DNA from 3 places in the Variovorax sp. J31P179 genome. Region 2 is predicted to be linked to each of the others. Evidence: predicted binding sites of a transcription regulator. Region 2 holds the regulator's gene; each other region holds the start of a gene.
What was found. The regulator LexA, encoded in region 2, represses DNA repair genes until DNA is damaged. The targets are predictions, from matches to a motif close to ACTGTATNNNNATACAGT.
Positions count from the first base shown of each region.

Region 1: the regulator LexA is predicted to act here: its motif matches at 4,703-4,720, upstream of recA (recombinase RecA).
Region 3: the regulator LexA is predicted to act here: its motif matches at 3,964-3,981, upstream of QTI17_RS12795 (ATP-dependent helicase).

Region 1 covers NZ_JASZYL010000004.1:184,715-190,814, forward strand. Annotated here, with positions in the region: gene QTI17_RS11935 (Pls/PosA family non-ribosomal peptide synthetase) at 1-1,941, shown strand, start outside; gene QTI17_RS11940 (sensor histidine kinase) at 1,963-3,381, opposite strand; gene QTI17_RS11945 (response regulator) at 3,460-4,134, opposite strand; gene QTI17_RS11950 (MarR family winged helix-turn-helix transcriptional regulator) at 4,164-4,637, opposite strand; gene recA (recombinase RecA) at 4,783-5,904, shown strand; gene recX (recombination regulator RecX) at 5,913-6,100, shown strand, end outside.
Region 2 covers NZ_JASZYL010000002.1:353,025-359,124, forward strand. Annotated here, with positions in the region: gene QTI17_RS06020 (hypothetical protein) at 1-924, shown strand, start outside; gene QTI17_RS06025 (MFS transporter) at 914-2,086, opposite strand; gene QTI17_RS06030 (D-2-hydroxyacid dehydrogenase family protein) at 2,083-3,090, opposite strand; gene QTI17_RS06035 (hypothetical protein) at 3,174-3,521, opposite strand; gene lexA (transcriptional repressor LexA) at 3,671-4,345, opposite strand; gene QTI17_RS06045 (asparaginase) at 4,420-5,409, shown strand; gene QTI17_RS06050 (hypothetical protein) at 5,414-5,830, shown strand; gene QTI17_RS06055 (DUF6152 family protein) at 5,862-6,100, shown strand, end outside.
Region 3 covers NZ_JASZYL010000004.1:367,324-373,423, reverse strand. Annotated here, with positions in the region: gene hprK (HPr(Ser) kinase/phosphatase) at 1-560, opposite strand, end outside; gene QTI17_RS12805 (PTS sugar transporter subunit IIA) at 589-1,056, opposite strand; gene hpf (ribosome hibernation-promoting factor, HPF/YfiA family) at 1,147-1,476, opposite strand; gene QTI17_RS12795 (ATP-dependent helicase) at 1,831-3,951, opposite strand; gene corA (magnesium/cobalt transporter CorA) at 4,161-5,147, shown strand; gene QTI17_RS12785 (5'-methylthioadenosine/adenosylhomocysteine nucleosidase) at 5,140-5,919, opposite strand; gene QTI17_RS12780 (ABC transporter substrate-binding protein) at 5,916-6,100, opposite strand, start outside.

The sequences.
Region 1 (6,100 bases), on a different contig from region 2:
AAATGGCTGATCGCCGGCCGGCTGGCGCCGGGCCGCTACCCGCTCTGGGGCCTGACCTATTTCCGCTGGTGGCTGGCCGACCGGCTGGTCGATGCGGCGCCCACCTATTTCATCAGCGGTTCCTCGCTCCACGCCTGGTGGCTGCGGGCGCTGGGCGCGCGCATCGGGCGCGACGTGATGATCGGGTCAGTCAAGCTTCGCGCGCCCGACCTGTTCTCGGTCGGCGACGGTGCCAGCATCGGCAACGCGGTCAACTTCGAGAACGCGCGCGTGCTGTGCGGCGAGCTGCGCCTCGGGCCGATCGCCATCGGCGCGCAGGCCCACGTCGGCTCCTACGCGGTGCTGGAAGGCCATACCCGGATCGGGGACTGGGGCCATCTCGACGCCCAGTCCGCGCTGGCCGAGGGCCAGGCGTTGCCGGCCGGGCGCATCTGGAGCGGTTCGCCGGCGCGCGATGCGGGTGCCTTCGACCCGGCTTCGCTGCGCCCGCGCCCCGCCGTCAGCCGGCGCCGGCGCATCGGCGAAGGGCTGTTCTTCTTCACCGGCGCCCTGCTGGTGGCGGCGCTGTTCTTCCTGCCCCTGTTCCCGACCTTCATGCTGATCGACGTGCTGGACGACTTCGACCGCTTCCCCTGGCTGGAGACCAACGGGGTCGTGATGCAGCTGCTGAAGTACTTCGTGCTGGCGCTGCCGGCGGCGGCGGTGATGATCGTGCTCACCGCGCTGGTCTCGGCCGGCATCCGCTGGAGCGTGCTGCCGCGCCTGAAGAGCGGCAGCTGGCCGGTGCACAGCAACGTCTACTGCGGCAAATGGCTGGTCAACCAGATCCAGGAGTCGAGCCTGGCGGTGCTGCACGGCGTCTACGCGACGATGTTCGCGCCCGCCTGGTACCGGCTGCTCGGCGCCAAGGTCGGACGCAATGCCGAGATCTCGACCGCGCTGGGCGTCGTGCCCGACATGCTCACCCTCGGCGAGGGCAGCTTCATCGCCGATGCGGTGCTGCTGGGCGACGAGGAGATCGACGGCGGCTGGATGTCGATGCGCCCGACGGTCATTTCGCGCCGCAGCTTCGTCGGCAACGGGGCCTACATCCCGGATGGCACCACCCTGCCCGAGAACGTGCTGATCGGCGTGCTCGGCCGCGCCCCCGATCCGGCCGCGGTCCAGAGCGGCGACACCTGGGTCGGCTCGCCGGCGCTGCGCCTGCCGGCGCGCGAGGTCGTCACCGGCCATCCGGAAGAACTGACCTTCAACCCCTCGCCCATCCGCAGGCTCGGACGCGGCCTGGTCGAGGCCTTCCGCATCGTTGCGCCGCACGCCATCGTGATCGCCGCGGGCTACACCATCGTGCTGGCCGTGATGCCCTCGGCGGCCGCGGGCCATTGGGGCGCCGTCGTCGCCTACCTGACCGTCGATGGCCTGGTCTTCGGCCTCGCGACCTTCGTCTTCGTGGTCCTGTTCAAGTGGCTCTTCCTGCGCCGCTACCGCCCGCTCGCGGTGCCGATGTGGACGCCCTTCGTCTGGCTCTCCGAGGCCGCGACCAACCTCTACGAGGGCATCGCCGTGCCCAACTTCATGCACTACCTGCGCGGCACGCCCTGGCTGCCGCTGGCGTTCAACCTGCTGGGCGCGAAGATCGGCCGCGGGGTCTACCTGGACACCACCGACCTCACCGAGTTCGACTGCGTGCGCATCGGCGACCACAGCGAACTCAATGCCCAGTGCTGCCCGCAGACCCACCTGTTCGAGGACCGCGTGATGAAGATTCATCACGTGGACATCGGCGCCCGGGTCAACATCGGCCCGCGCAGCATCGTGCTCTACGGTGCGACGGTGCACGACGGCGCCCAGCTCGGTCCGCTCACGCTGGTGATGAAGGGCGAGAGCATCCCGCCGTTTTCGCGCTGGAGCGGAAACCCCGCCGCGCCGGTCGCCGCCTGACCGAGACCCAGGCCGCGTTCGTCAGGCGTGCGGGTCCGGCCCGTGCGGGCGCCGGCCGCCGTCGCGGGTGTCGATGCGCAGGCTGACCAGCGTGCCGGGCGGCCGCTGGCCCGGATGGGCATCCTCGAGCCGGACGGTGGCGCTGTGCTGGCGGGCGATCTCCAGCACGATCGGCAGGCCCAGGCCCGAGCCGTCGGCCTCGTTGCCGAGCACCCGGTAGAAGGGCTGGAACACCAGCTCGCGCTCGTGCGCCGCGATGCCGGGCCCGTTGTCTTCCACCTGCAGCACCAGGACCTGGCCGAAGGGGTCGGCCAGCACCCGCGCCGTCACGACGCCGGGCCGATCGGGCGTCGACGGCGTGTAGTTGAGCGCGTTGTCGACCAGGTTGCGCACCAGTTCCTTCAGCAGCGTCGGGTTGCCCTCGAACACCACGCCCGGCGAACCCGTCTCGGCGCCCTCGTAGCCGAGGTCGATGCGCTTGTCGATCGCCCGCGGCACGGCCTCGCGCACCACCTCGATCGTGAGCCGGGCCAAGTCGCAGGGCTGGCGCCCGATGTTGGCGCCGCTGCCCTCCGCCCGGGCCAGCGACAGCAGCTGGTTGACGGTGTGCGTGGCGCGCACGCTGGCGCGCCCGATCTGCTTGAGCGACTGCTTGAGTTCGTCGGCGTTGGCGCCCTCGCGCTGGGCCAGGTCGGCCTGCATCCGGAGGCCGGCCAGCGGCGTCTTCAGCTGGTGCGCGGCATCGGCGAGAAAGCGCTTCTGCGTCCCGATCGAGTCGTTGAGCTTGTTCAGCAGCTCGTTGACCGACAGCACCAGCGGCACGACTTCCAGCGGCACCGAGGATTCGTCCAGCGGGCTGAGGTCGCCGGGCTTGCGCTCGCGGATCCGCGCCTCGACCACCGACAGCGGCTTGATGCCGCGCACCAGCGCCAGCCAGATCAAGAGCACGGCCAGCGGCAGGATCGCGAACTGCGGCAACAGCACGCCCTTGATGATCTCGGTCGCCAGCACCGACTGCTTCTCGCGCGTCTCGGCCACCTGGAGCAGCGCCAGCGGCACATCCGGCGGCTGGCCCGCCACCCAGAGCGAGGCGATCCGCACCTTCTGCCCGTGCATCTGGCCGTCGCGCAGGTAGACCACGCCGGGCACCGGCGGATCGTCGGTGCCGGGGAACGGCACTTCGCGCTCGCCGCTCAGCAGCGTGCCGTGGACGTCGAGCAGCTGGTAGTAGACCCGGTCGATCTCGTCGCTGCCGAGGATCTCGCGCGCCGGCTGCGGCAACACGAACTTGATCTGCCCGTTGTCGGTGTCGACCAGCCGGGCCAGGGTCTGGATGTTGGACTCCAGCGCCCGGTCGAAGGGCGCATTGGCGATGCCCTGCGCCACCAGCCAGGTCACGCCGATGCTGACCGGCACCAGCAGCAGCAGCGGCGTGAGCATCCAGTCGAGGATCTCGCCGAACAGGGAGCGCTGGGCGCGCTGGAAGAGTTTGACCAAGCGGGTGCGGCGCGCCGGGGATCAGGAGGGGATCTTCTCGAGGCAGTAGCCGAGCCCGCGCACGGTGGCGATGCGCACCGGCCCCTTCTCGATCTTCTTGCGCAGGCGGTGGATGTAGACCTCGATGGCGTTGAGGCTGACCTCCTCGCCCCATTCGCACAGGCGCTCGACCAATTGGTCCTTGCTGACCAGCCTGCCGGCGCGCTGCAGCAGCACCTCGAGCAGGCCGAGTTCGCGCGCCGACAGCTCGATCATCTTGCCGTCGATGGTCGCCACCCGGCCCGCCTGGTCGTAGACCAGCGGGCCATGCTTGATCGCGTTGCTGGTGCCGCCCATGCCGCGCCGGGTGAGGGCGCGCACGCGGGCTTCGAGTTCCTGCAGCGAGAAGGGCTTGGCCATGTAGTCGTCGGCGCCGTAGTCCAGGCCCTTGACGCGTTCCTCGACGCTGTCGGCCGCGGTCAGCACCAGCACCGGCAATTGCGAGCCGCGCGCACGCAGCCGCTTGAGAATCTCGAGGCCGTGCAGGTTGGGCAGGCCGAGGTCGAGGATCAGCAGGTCGAATTCGCTGTTGGTCATCAGCGCGGCATCGGCCTGCGTGCCGGTCGCCACGTGGTCGACTGCCGAGCCCGAGGTGCGCAGGCTGCGCAGCAGGGCATCGGCCAGCACCTGGTCATCTTCTGCAATGAGTATCCGCATGGTGCCGTGCCTCCAGACAACTTGGAATTCTAGGCCGCCGCATAGGCTTCGAGACCGATGGTTACCACGGTGGCGATCTCGCTGCCGACGCTGGCGCGGAATTCGTCCTCGGCCTGTGCGACGGCACGGCGGAAGGCCTCGAGCCAGGCCAGCCCGTCGGTCGTGAACAGCACCCGCCGCGCCCGCGCGTCGAGCGGATCGGGCCCGCGCTGGACCAGGCCCCAGGCCTCGCACTGGTCGACCAGCGTGGCCATCGCCTGCTTGGTCATGCCGGCTCGCTCGGCCAGATCGGTCAGCCTCGAGCCCTCGCGCGCCAGGTGGCGCGTGATGTGGATGTGGGCGGCGCTCACCTGGGCCCGGGCCGCCAGGTTCGACAGCGCCAGCGGCACCTCGGCGTCGTGCGCCATCAGGCTCAGCACCCGCTCGTCGAAGCGCCGCATCGCGTGGCCCAGCAGGCGGCCCAGGTGAGTCTGGCGCCAGGCGTCGTCGGAGGGTTTGTCCATGGCTTCAAATGGTAAGGCAAACTGACCAAAAAATGGATCGCCGGAACCATATCCCTCGCTACACTACTGTTCAAGCATCCAGCCTGTGATTAAAAGCAGATCGATGCGGCCTCTACAACCCATTGATATTCAAGGAGTTTTCCACATGGACGCACTCGTCAAAGGCACCAGCATCTCGGTCCCCAACAGCGAAAAGGCCAAGGCCCTGCAGGCCGCCCTGGCCCAGATCGAAAAGCAGTTCGGCAAGGGCACGATCATGCGGCTGGGCGAGGGCGAGGCCCTGGAAGACATCCAGGTGGTTTCCACCGGCTCGCTGGGCCTGGACATCGCACTCGGCGTCGGCGGCCTTCCGCGCGGCCGTGTCATCGAGATCTACGGCCCTGAATCCTCCGGCAAGACCACGCTCACCCTGCAGGTCATCGCCGAGATGCAGCGCCAGGCCGGCACCTGCGCCTTCGTCGATGCCGAGCATGCGCTCGACGTGCAATACGCCCAGAAGCTCGGCGTCAACCTGTCCGACCTGCTGATCAGCCAGCCCGACACCGGCGAGCAGGCGCTCGAGATCGTCGACTCGCTGGTGCGTTCCGGCGCGGTCGACCTGATCGTGGTCGACTCGGTCGCCGCGCTCACGCCCAAGGCCGAAATCGAAGGCGAGATGGGCGACTCGCTGCCCGGCCTGCAGGCCCGCCTCATGAGCCAGGCGCTGCGCAAGCTCACCGCCACCATCAAGAAGACCAACTGCATGGTCATCTTCATCAACCAGATCCGCATGAAGATCGGCGTCATGTTCGGCTCGCCCGAAACCACCACCGGCGGCAACGCGCTGAAGTTCTACGCCTCGGTGCGGCTGGACATCCGCCGCATCGGCACCATCAAGAAGGGCGACGAAGCCATCGGCAACGAGACCAAGGTCAAGGTGGTCAAGAACAAGGTGTCGCCGCCCTTCAAGACGGCCGAGTTCGACATCCTGTTCGGCGAGGGCATCAGCCGCGAGGGCGAGATCATCGACATGGGCGTCAACGCCAAGATCGTCGACAAGTCGGGCGCCTGGTACGCCTACAACGGCGAGAAGATCGGCCAGGGCCGCGACAACGCGCGCGAGTTCCTGCGCGAGAACCCCGAGCTGTCGCGCGAGATCGAGAACAAGGTGCGCGAGTCGCTGGGCATTCCGCTGCTGGCCGCGGCGGTCGAGAGCGCCGGTGCCGACGCCGACAAGCCCGAAAAGGCGGAGAAGGCCGACAAGGCCGACAAGGCCGACAAGAAGTAATCACCCGCATGGCCTTCAGTGCGCCATCGCTCAAGGGGCGCGCCCTGCGCCTCTTGAGCCAGCGCGAGCATTCGCGCGCCGAGCTCGAGCGCAAGCTCAAGAAATACGAGGAAGAGCCCGGCACCCTGGCCCAGGCCCTCGACGAGCTGGCGGCCAAGGATTTCATCAGCGAGGCGAGGGTGGTGCAGTCGGTGCT
Region 2 (6,100 bases):
AGCGGCCCGCACGCACCGCTGCCGCACCCGGCCCAGCTGGCCGAAGGTACCCCTGTGCGGCCGGTCAACACAGAAGAGCTGTTCGACGTCCAGCAGCAATCCGATTTCTTTCTGTCGCTGGGCCAGCACGACCAGGCGATCGCAGTCCTGCGCGAGCACATCGCCGCCAATCCCGGCACCAGCGCGCTGGCCTATCTCGATCTGCTGAGGATCTTCCATTCGCTCGAACGCGAAGACGACTACACACGGCTGGCCGAGGACTTCGAACGCGTCTTCAATGCCGATGTGCCGTCTTTCGCCCACTTCACCGACACCGGCAAAGGCCTCGAGCACTACCGCAGCGCGTTGGCGCGCATCGAGGCGCTGTGGCCCGCGCCGGGGACCCTGGCGCTGATCGAGGAGCTGGTGTTCCGCAGGCCCGGCCACAACGACGAAGCCTTCGACCTGGCCGCCTACCAGGAACTGCTGCTGCTCTATTCGGTGGCCAAGGAAGTCATCGATCCCGCCAGCGCGCCCGCTGCCGCCTTCGAGCCCCATGCCTTCGCCGACACGCAGGTGCGCGAAGGGCCACCGACCGTGACCGCCCCGCCGGACACCGAACTGGCGCCGCCGGCGATCGCTGGCGGCCCGGTGCTGCCGCCCTCTATTTATGGCTCGATCGACCAGGGCATGCAGCACGAGACGGTGATCGACCCGGATGCGCAGCTGTCGCCGGCCGCCCCGGCCCCGACCGTCCGTCCGGCCGTGCTGCCCGACCTGGAGATGGACCTCGGCGCCTTCGACAAGACGGCCTACGAGACGATGCCGACACCGCTCGAGCCGGCCAAGGCGCCGACGCCCTCGAACGATCCGCATGTGATCGACTTCGAGCTGTTCGATCCGAGCACCGAAGCGGAAATCGCCCCGCGGCCGATCAAGCGCTGAATGCGGGCGCGCGGCGCTGCGCGCGGTCGACCGCCATGCTCAGTGCCAGCGCCAGCAGCATGGTGACCAGCCCGGCCCAGTTCATCCACGGGGCGGCGTCGTGGGCCAGCAGCCAGCCCCCGGCCGCCGCGCCCACTGCCTGGCCGACATAGATGCCGGAACTGTTCAGCGCCACCGAGCCCGGCGCCAGTGCCGGCGAGAGCGAGACCAGTCGCGCCTGCTGGGCCGAGTTGGTGGCGAAGCAACCCAGGCCCCAAGGCACCAGGATCAGCGCCAGCGTCGCGAAGCTGACCGCCAGCGGCCACAGCAGCAGGCTCGTTGCGATCAGCACCGTGGTGACCAGCACCATGCGCGCTGCCCCGATGCGGTCGATGTAGCGGCTCACGGCCATGTTGCCCAGCAGGCCGCAGAGGCCGAACCAGCCCCACAGCAGGCCCATCTGCGTCGCGTCGGCGCCCAGGCTCTCTCGCACGATCGGTGCGAAGTAGCTGAACAGCACGAACTGGCCGGCGCCCTGCAGGGCCGTGACGCAGACCACGCCCATCAGCAGCGGGCTCCTGAAGACGCGGCCCCAGGCCTCGCGGGACAGCGCCGCGGGGCGGATGCCGGTGGGCAACTGGCGCCAGATCCAGGCCGCGCTCACCACCGACAGTCCGGCGATCACGCCGAAGGCCGCCCGCCAGCCGAAGTGCCCGCCGACCAGCGCACCGATCGGCAGGCCCAGCACCGAGGCCATCGACCAGCCGAGGAAGACGAAGGTGACGGCGCGGCCGCGCTGCTCGGCCGGCACCAGCAGCCCGGCGCAGGCCGCGGCCTGCGCGGTGAAAACCGCCGGCGCGACGACGGTCAGCATGCGCACCAGCAGCAGGCTGCCGAAATTCGGCATCTGCGTCGCCAGCAGGTGGCCGGCGGCATACCAGAGCATGGTGAAGGCCAGCAGCCGGCGGCGATCCCAGCCGGCGACCAGCGCGGCCAGCAGCGGCGCACCGAGGCACATGACGATCGCGCCGGCGGTGATCAGCTGGCCGGCGGTGGCCGCGCCGACCTGGAGCGACTGGCTCAGCTCGTTGAGCGTGCCCGGCACCACCATCACCCCGGTGCCGATCACGAAATTGCCTGCCAGCAAGGCCCACAAGGTGGCCGGCAGAGCAGGCCGGCTCAACGACGGACCTGCAGCGCGCCGGGATTGACGATGTTGGTCGGGTTGCCCTTGATGAAGCTCACGACGTTGTCGAAGGCCTGGCCGAAGTACATCTCGTAGCTGTCTTGCTCGACGTAGCCGATGTGCGGCGTGCAGATGCAGTTCTCGAGCCGCAGCAGCGCGTGGCCCTGCAGCGGCGGCTCGCTCTCGAAGACGTCGATGGCCGCCAGCCCGGGGCGCCCGCGGTTGAGGGCGGCCAGCAAGGCATCCTGCTCGACCAGCTCGGCACGCGAGGTATTGACGAACAGCGCGGTCGGCTTCATGCGCGACAGGTCTTCGAGCGTCACCAGGCCGCGGGTCTCGTCGCTGAGCCGCAGGTGCACCGACAGAACGTCGGCCGCGGCAAAGAAGGCTTCGCGGTTGGGTGCCACCTGGAAGCCGTCGGAGCGCGCCTTGGTGCAACTCTGCTCACGCCCCCAGATCACGACCTGCATGCCGAAGGCCTGGCCGTAGCGCGCCACCAGCTGGCCAATGCGCCCGTAGCCCCAGATGCACAGGGTCTTGCCCTTCAACACCGAGCCGAGGCCGAAGTTCGGCGGCATCGATGCCGACTTGAGGCCGGCCTGCTGCCAGGCGCCGTGCTTCAGGTTGCTGATGTACTGCGGCAGGCGCCGCATCGCGGCCATGATCAGCGCCCAGGTGAGTTCGGCGGGCGCCAGCGGGGAGCCCGACCCCTCGGCGACGGCGACGCCCTGCTCGGTGCAGGCGTTGATGTCGATGTGCCCGCCGGCCCGGCCGGTCTGCGAGATCAGCTTGAGCTTGGGCAGCTTCTCGATCAGTTGCCGGGTGATCTGGGTGCGCTCGCGGATCAGCACGATCACGTCGGCGTCCTTGAGCCGGACCGACAGCTGGCCGATGCCCTTGACCGTGTTCGTGTACACCTTGGCTGCATAGGCGTCGAGCTTGGCAGCGCAATTCAGCTTGCGCACGGCGTCCTGATAGTCGTCGAGGATCACAATGTTCATGGCATGCCATTGTGCCTTGCACGAACGGCATGCTGTGCCAGCGCGGCGACTTTGTGTCGCGCTTCGGTGCTTCAGTGCAGCTATCAGTGCAGGTGGGCGGCCTGCGGCAGCGCCTGGGCGGCCTCCAGCGCGACCAGGCGGTCGAGCTCGGCGCAGACATCGGCCATGCGTCCGGAGATCACCATGCGGCCGGCCGCGCGGCCCGGCTGCTGTGCGTCGACCATGCGGACCACGCGCAGCGGGCGTGCCGTGGCCCCAGCGGCGGCCGCCGGACCGGCCGTGCCCTGGCGCAGCGGGCAGCTCGGGCGAATCCCGACGTAGCGCAGGCCCGAGGACATCGCCCGGGTCGAGCGGCGCCGGGGCATCCAGCGGTCGGCCAGCGATTGCAACGGCGTCAGAAAGTCAGCGATGCTGAGTAGAGCGATTCCCATGTGAACTCCAGAAAAGTCAGAGGTTGAACACAGGCAGGATTGCTTTCATCGGCCAGGACAGGGTGATGGCTCTTGGCCATACGCCCGCCACCTGTCGCGGCCGGACCGGGTGCGCACGCAGGACCGCGTGCGTGAACGAAAAGGCGGGCTTACATCAGCATCGTGTTGCGGATCAGGCCGACCGCCAGGCCCTCGATCTCGAAGGGCTCGCCGGGCTGGACCACGATGGTGGGGTAGTCGGGGTTCTCGGCGTGCAGCTCGATGACCTGCTTGTTGCGCTTGAGGCGCTTGACCGTGACCTCGTCGCCGAGGCGGGCCACCACGATCTGCCCGTTGCGGGCTTCCTTGGTGGACTGGACCGCCAGCAGGTCGCCGTCCATGATGCCGGCATCGCGCATGGACATGCCGCGCACCTTGAGCAGGTAGTCGGGCTGGCGCTGGAAGAGGGTGTTCTCGACGTAGTAGGTCTGGTCGACGTGCTCCTGGGCCAGGATCGGCGAACCGGCCGCCACGCGGCCGATCAGCGGCAGCGCCAGCTGCGCCATGCCGGGCAGCGACAGCGAGAACTGGTTGTTGCGGGATTCGTTGAGCGAGCGCAGGGCGTCGCCCTTGAGGCGGATGCCGCGGGAAGTGCCGCTGACCAGCTCGATGACGCCCTTGCGGGCCAGCGCCTGCAGGTGTTCTTCGGCCGCGTTGGCCGACTTGAAGCCGAGCTCGGCGGCGATCTCGGCCCGCGTGGGAGGCGCGCCGGTGCGCGCGATGGCACTCTGGATCAAGTCGAGGATCTGCTGCTGGCGGGCTGTAAGCTTGACGGCGAACTGCATGTAGGCTCCTGTGGGGGCACTGGCTAAACGTCCAGTACCTGTATTTTTAACCAGTTTCGAGAAGTTGGCAAGCCATGGATCACATCTCCGAGAAATCCGCTCGTCGCGTCGTGGTGCTGGGCACCGGCGGCACCATCTCGGGCCGCGCCGGTGCGGCGAACGACAACATCGGCTACACGGCCGGGGAAGTCGGCGTCGCCGATCTGCTGCACGGCATCGACGCGCCGGCGGGCATCGCGCTCGCGGCCGAGCAGGTGGCGCAGGTGGACAGCAAGGACATGAGTTTCGCGATCTGGCGCACCCTGGCACAGCGCTGTGCCCACTGGCTCGCCGAGCCGGACGTCGCCGGCCTGGTCATCACCCACGGCACCGATACGCTGGAAGAGACCGCGTTCTTCCTGCAGGCCGTCCTCGCGCCTTCGAAGCCGGTGGTCCTGACCTGTGCGATGCGGCCGGCGAGCGCACTGGCGCCCGACGGGCCGCAGAACCTGCGCGATGCGATCGCGGTCGCCGCAGCACCGGACGCCCGGGGCGTGGTCGTGGTGTGCGCCGGTACGGTTCACAGCGCCGTCGAGGTGCAGAAGGTCCACACCTACCGTCTCGACGCCTTCGATTCCGGCGATGCCGGGCCGCTGGCCTATGTCGAGGAAGGGGCCGTCAGGCAACTCAGGGACTGGCCGCAGGCGGACCCGGCCGCGCGTTCGTCGTTCGATCGGATCGCCGCGGCCACCGCCTGGCCGCGGGTCGAGATCCTGCTGAGCCACGCCGAGGCACGCGGCTCCCTGGTCGAGATGCTGCTCGAGGAGCGCCGCCGTGGCGGTGCCGAGCCGGTGCAGGGGATCGTGCTCGCGGCAACCGGCAACGGCACCGTGCACCAGGCGCTGGAGGCGGCGGCGCTGCGGGCCCAGGCCGAGGGCGTCTCGGTGCTGCGTGCGACGCGCTGCGCCGAGGGGCGGATCCTCCCGAAGCCCGGCCAGCGCCTGCGCGACGCCGGCGCGCTGACGCCGGTCAAGGCGCGCATCTCACTCATGCTGGAACTGCTGGCGGACGCCTCCGCCGGCTGATCCCGTGCTCGAGGCGTTGCGCTCGACCCCCTGGGCCTACCCGGCCCTGGAGGTCGTGCACATCGTCGGCATCGCCTTGCTGCTGGGCAACCTGGTGGCCCTCGAGGCCCGCGTCCTCGGCCGCGCTGCCGTGCTGCCGGTGCAGGGGTTGGCCAGGCTGTCGCTGACCCTCGCGCTGTCCGGCTTCGCGCTGGCGGCCGCCAGCGGATCGTTGATGTTCGCCACCCAGCCGGCCGAGTTGCTCGCGAACCCGGTGTTTCTGGTCAAGATGGGCCTGCTAGGGGTGGCCGGCGCCAACGCGCTGTGGTTCCATGCCCGCCGCTCACTGGCCAAACTCGACCTGCTGGCGCGGGTACAGATGTTGTCGTCCACTGCGATCTGGCTGGCGGTCGTGTTTTGCGGCCGCTGGATCGCCTATTGATGACCTCGCGCAGCCCGAAAGGAGTTCCCGCATGAAACGTCGCAGCCTCATGTTCGCCGCCGTCACCTTGCCGGGCGCCATGCCCTTCGCCTGGGCCCACCACGGGTGGAGCGGTTTCGACCAGGACCGCCCGCTCTACCTGGAAGGGAAGGTGGTGAGTTCGCGCTGGCAGAACCCGCATGCCGAACTGATGATCGAGGTGCCCGCCGATCTGCGCTTGCCTGCCGACCTGCCGAAGCGTGCGCTGCCGGCGCAGAGCGCGCCGGTCGA
Region 3 (6,100 bases), on a different contig from region 2:
ACCGCGTCGTCGGCCACCAGCCCGTTGCCGCGCGAGATCAGCTCCAGGCCGAGTTCGCTCTTGCCGAGCCCCGATTCGCCCGTGATCATCACGCCCAGGCCCAGGATGTCCATGAAGACGCCGTGCATCGAGGTGCGCTCGGCGAAATGCTTCGACAGGTAGGCCCGCAGCAGGTCGATCACGAAGGCCGACGACTCGCGGGTCGCGAACAGCGGCAGCTGGGCGCGCTCGCAGATCGACAGCAGCTCGTCGGGCGCCGGCTGGCCGTCGGCCAGCACCAGCATCGGCGGCTCCAGCGTGACGATGCGCGCGATCCGCCGGGCGGTGTCCTGGAGCGTGCCGCGGGTCAGGTAGGCGACTTCGCGGGCGCCGAGGATCTGGACCCGGTACGGGTGGATGTAGTTGAGATAGCCGACCAGGTCGGCGGCCGACTGGGCGCGGCTGATGACGTCGGGGTCGAACTGCCGTTCGGAGGCGCCGAGCCCGGCCAGCCACTCCCAGCGCAGCGAGCCGCGGAACTCCTCGAACATCGCATCGGCGCTGATGACGGTCGGCTTCATGTCCGAACCCGTCCGGCGCCGAAGAGGTTCAAGCCACCTGTGCGGACTGCCATCCGGCGATCAGGGCGTGCAGTGCCGCCGCATCGGTGCTGGACTTGATCTGCTCGCGCAGATTGGCATCGCTCAGCAGCTCGGCGATTTCCGAGAGTATTTCCAGATGTTTCTGGGTCGCGGCTTCCGGCACCAGAAGGAAGATCAGCAGCACGACCGGTTGTTCGTCCGGGGCGTCGAAGCCGATCGCGTTGGCGAGCTGGAACACAGCGGCCATCGGCGACTTGAGGCCCTTGATGCGGCCGTGGGGGATCGCCACGCCGTGGCCGAGACCGGTCGAGCCCAGGCGCTCGCGCGCAAACAGGCTGTCGGTGATCAGGGCACGCCCGAGACCGTGCAGGTTCTCGAACAAAAGCCCTGCTTCTTCGAAAGCACGCTTCTTGCTAGTGGCGTCGACGCTCACGAGCACTTGAGCGGGCGGCAGGATGGACGCGAGTCGGTTCATGTTGGGGCGGGGGCGATTATGCACCCACCCTGAAAAAAGCAAAGGGCCGCCTGATGGCGGCCCGCAAGAGTATTTGCCCGAACAGCGGAACTACATCACGCGCTTGGGGGCGGCGTGGTGGTGATCCTGCAGGCGGTCCTTGTGGCGCACGACCTGGCGGTCGAGCTTGTCGACCAGTTCGTCGACGGCGGCATAGAGATCAGCGTGGCTCGATTCCGCGAACATGTCGTTGCCCTTGACGTGGATATTGCATTCGGCCCGTTGCCGGCGTTCCTTTTCCTTCTGCTTTTCCACCGTGAGGATCACCTTCACATCGACCACCTGGTCGAAATGCCGGGTGATCCGGTCCAGCTTGCTCGTAACGTAGTTGCGCAAAGCAGGTGTGACGTCGAGGTGATGACCGCTGATCGTCAAATTCATGAATGACCTCCTGGAATTGACGGTTGGGGAAATAGCCGCGCCCCTGGAAGTAGAGGCGTGGCCGGGGAAACGAGAGGGGAATGAGGGGAGGGAGAGAGAGGGGAAAGAAGGGAAAGAGGGGGAGGGAGAGAGAGGCTTCGGGTCACTATGCCCATGCTGTCATCGAATTGCAATCCCTTCGTGCCAGGGGTCTGCGCCAGATCAAATGCAGTTTGTCACACGCTATCGATTTGATAGCCAACAAGCGCCGGGCGGCGCGGCCGACCGGCGCCACTGGAAACAAACCCAGGCTCCGGCGAAGGGGCTTTCGACCCCGCAGTCCGAAGGGACAGGAAGCCGCCGCCGGACACGCGTTCAGCGCCAGGCGGCGCGCATCCGGCTCAGCAGGTCGATCGTGGCGGCCGGCGGCGGCACGTGGGGCGCGCGCTCGGGCGGCGGCGGCCAGGTCTGCTGCTCGAAGCGCTGGGCATCGGCGGCGGGAATGAAGCGGGTGCGGCCCGCGTACAGGTGGCGGTCGCCGCGCGCCGCCTGCTGCGTCACGTAGAAGCGCTGCGGCACCAGCAGGTGCAGGTGGTCGCGGGCACGGGTCATGGCGACGTACAGCAGCCGGCGCTCTTCTTCGAGCTCGCGGGCGCCCTGCGCCACGTCGGCCGGGATGCAGCCGTCGACCACGTTGAGCACGTGGACCGACTTCCACTCCTGGCCCTTGGCGGAGTGGATGGTCGACAGGATCAGGTAGTCCTCGTCGAGCAGCGGCGGGCCGGGGCGGTCGCTGGTGGCCTCGGGCGGGTCGAGCGTGAGCTCGGTCAGGAAGCGCTCGCGCGAGCCGTAGCCGGCGGCCAGCCGGGCCAGCTGCTCGACGTCGCCGCGCCGCACGGCGGCATCGTCGTGAAGCCGCTCCAGGTGCGGGAGGTACCAGTCGAGCGCCAGTTCCATGTCGGCCGGCCAGGACAGCCCCGGGGCGCGCAGCGCGGCGTAGGTGACCGCGAAACGGGTCCATTCGACCTGCGCCGCGGCCGGCGGCACGAAGTCCTGCACTGCGGCGCCCGGATCGCCCGCCCGGTCCATGGCATCGAGCAGCCGCGCCGAGCTGACCGGGCCGATCCCCGGGATCATCTGGGTGACCCGGAAGCCGGCCATCCGGCCGCGCGGATTCTGGGCGAAACGCAGCACCGCGAGCAGGTCCTTGACGTGGGCCGCCTCCAGGAACTTGAGCCCCCCGTATTTCACGTAGGGGATGTTGCGCCGCGCCAGTTCCAGCTCGAGCGCGGCGCTGTGGCTGGAGGTGCGGAACAGCACCGCCTGCGACTTCAGCGCCAGGCCGCCCTCGCGGTGGGCCAGCACCCGGTCGGCGACCCAGCAGGCCTGCTGCGCTTCGTCGGGCACCAGCACCAGCTGCGGCCTGCCGGCCGAGGGCTTGTCGGTCCACAGGGTCTTGGCGTGCCGTTCGGCGGCGCCGGCGATGAGCGCATTGGAGACGTCGAGGATCGGCTGGGTCGACCGGTAGTTGCGCTCCAGCGTGACGATCCGCGCCGGCTGGCCGAATTGATGCGGGAAGTCGAGGATGTTGCGGACCGTGGCGCCACGGAACGAATAGATCGACTGGGCGTCGTCCCCGACCACGGTCAGGCCGCGGCCATCGGGCTTCATGGCACGCAGGATGGCGGCCTGAAGCAGGTTGGTGTCCTGGTATTCGTCGACCAGCACGTGGTCGAATCGGCCCCCCACCTGCTCGGCCAGCGCGGGCTCGGCGACCATCGCCGACCAGTAGAGGAGCAGGTCGTCGTAGTCGAGCACCTGTTGCTGCTGCTTGGCCTCGACGTAGGCGCCGAACAGCCGCTTGAGCTCGGCCTCCCATTCGGCGCACCAGGGGAAGGCCTCTTTCAGCACCTCGGCCAGTGGCGCGCAGGTGTTGACCGTGCGCGAATAGATCGACAGGCAGGTGCCCTTCTGCGGAAAGCGCCGCGTGCTGGACGACAGGCCGAGGTCGTGGCGCACCAATCCCATGAGGTCCTCGGCGTCGCCGCGGTCATGGATGGTGAAGTTCTCGCTCAGGCCGATCTGCGCCGCGTACGCGCGCAGCAGCCGGGCGCCGATGCCGTGGAAGGTGCCGGCCCAGGGCAGTGCCGGCGGCGTCTGCGAGGCCAGGCCCAGCACGCGCTGCAGCACCTGGCCGGCGCGGCGCTCCATCTCCTGCGCCGCGCGGCGGGAGAAGGTCAGCAGCAGGAGGCGCTGCGGGTCGGCGCCGCCGGCGATCAGGTGCGCCACGCGGTGCGCCAGCGTGCTGGTCTTGCCCGAGCCGGCGCCGGCGATCACCAGCAGCGGGCGCGGGTCCTGCTGCCCCGGGTCCAGGGCGGCGTCGACGCCGTGCAGGACCGCGGCGCGCTGGGCCTCGTTGAGGGTCGCGAGCGCTTCAGCCAGCCGCTCGGCCTGGCTTCCGGCCGCGGTGGGAAGAGGGGTGGCAAGGCGCTGCATCGACGCAACTGTACTGTATGTCCGTCCAGTCGGACAGCGGCGGCGCCGGGGACCGGATGACATAATCGCGCCTCGCTGCAACCGGAGACTCGCGCATGGAAATCGATCCGTCTCGGCAGCTTTCACTTCCCCTCTGACGCGCCGTTGGCGAGGGAGTTGAAAGCGCCCCGCCCCTCGCCCCAACGCCAGACATTTCAAGGGAGTGAGCCATGCTCAACATCTTCACGCTTGCCAACGGCCGCCTCGTCCAGGAAGAGATCGAGGCCCTGGAAGAGCTGTCCAAGTTCCAGCCGATCTGGGTCGACCTCGAATCGCCGACGGTCGAGGAGAAGCGCTGGATCAAGCAGTACTACGGCCTGTCGATCCCCGAAGACGCGATGGACGAGGACATCGAGGAGTCGGCCCGCTTCTACGAGGAAGACAACGGCGAGCTCCACATCCGCAGCGACTTCCTGATCGCCGACGACGAGAACCCGCGCTCGGTGCGCGTCGCCTTCATCCTGAACCAGCACAACACCGAGCTGCGCAGCCGCGGCGTGCTGTTCTCGATCCACGACGAGGACGTGCCGGTGTTCCGGCTGCTGCGCATGCGCGCGCGGCGTGCCCCGGGGCTGATCGAGGATGCCAAGGAAGTGCTGCTGAAGCTGTTCGACGCCGACGCCGAGTACTCGGCCGACACGCTCGAGAACATCTACGACGAGCTCGAGATCGCCGGCCGGAAGGTGCTGTCGGGCAACGTCAGCGACGAGCTGGCCGGCGAGGTGCTGGGCCTGATCGCGCGCCAGGAAGACTTGAACGGGCGCATCCGCCGCAACGTGATGGACACCCGCCGCGCCGTGAGCTTCATGATGCGCAGCCGGATGCTCAACGCCGAGCAGTTCGAGGAGGCGCGGCAGATTCTTCGCGACATCGAATCGCTCGACAACCACACGGCCTTCCTGTTCGACAAGATCAACTTCCTGATGGATGCGACCGTCGGTTTCATCAACATCAACCAGAACAAGACCATCAAGATCTTCTCGGTGGCCAGCGTCGCGCTGCTGCCGCCGACATTGATCGCCAGCGTCTACGGCATGAACTTCAAGTTCATGCCCGAAGTCGACTGGAGCTACGGCTACGCGTATGCGATCGTGCTGATGATCATCAGCGCGCTGGGGCCGATGTGGTACTTCCGCCGGCGGGGGTGGCTCAAGTAGCCTCGCCCTGCTCGGCGGCCGGCGGCAGGGTCGCCAGCCACCCATCGATCAGCGCCAGGCTGTAGCGGCTCGCGACCACCGAGACGAAGCGCGTGAAGTCGCCGTGCGCCTCGTCGTCGGCGCGGTCGGAAATGGTGCGCACCGCGGCGAAGGGCACTCCGAAGTCGTGGCACACCTGGGCCACCGCTGCGCCTTCCATCTCGACCGCCAGCGCGTCCGGCAGGTCGTTGCGCAGCGCGCTGCTTTCGGCGGCGGACGACACGAAGCGGTCGCCGCTCACCAGCAGGCCGCGGTGCACCGCGGGCGCGGCCAGCCCGAAATCCTCGACCACCTGCTGCCCCAGCAGGCCCACCGTGTCGGCCAGCACGCCGGCGGCCACCGCGGCCAGCGCGTCGCTGATCGCGGTGTCGGCCGCGAAGCGCGCATGGCCGGTGAGCGGCACCTCGTACTTCGGGAAGATCGGCGAGGCGTCGAGGTCGTGCTGCAGCAGCCGGGTCGCGACCACCACGTCGCCGACCCGGACACCCGGCGCCAGCCCGCCGGCGACGCCGGTGAAGACGATCGCCTGCGCCTGGAAGCGCTCGAGCAGCACGGTGGCCGTGAGCGCCGCCGCGACCTTGCCGATGCGCGACAGCACCGCCACCACCGGCTGCCCCTGCAGATGGCCGACCCAGAAGTCGCGCCCCGCCACGCGCACGCGCTGCTCGTCCGGCATCTGCGCCAGCAGCGCAGCCAGTTCCTCGTGCATCGCGGCGACGATGGCGATCGTCATTGCTTGATGTCGACCCCGTAGAAGGTGTGGCGCCCGAAGGGGCTCAGCTTGAAGTCCACGACCTCCTTGCGCACCGGCTTCAACTGCACCGCGTGCGCGATCGTGAACCAGGGCGCCTGCTCCTTGAAGACCACCTGCGCCTTCTTGTAGAGCGCGTCGCGCTCGGCCTGCTTGGGCACGT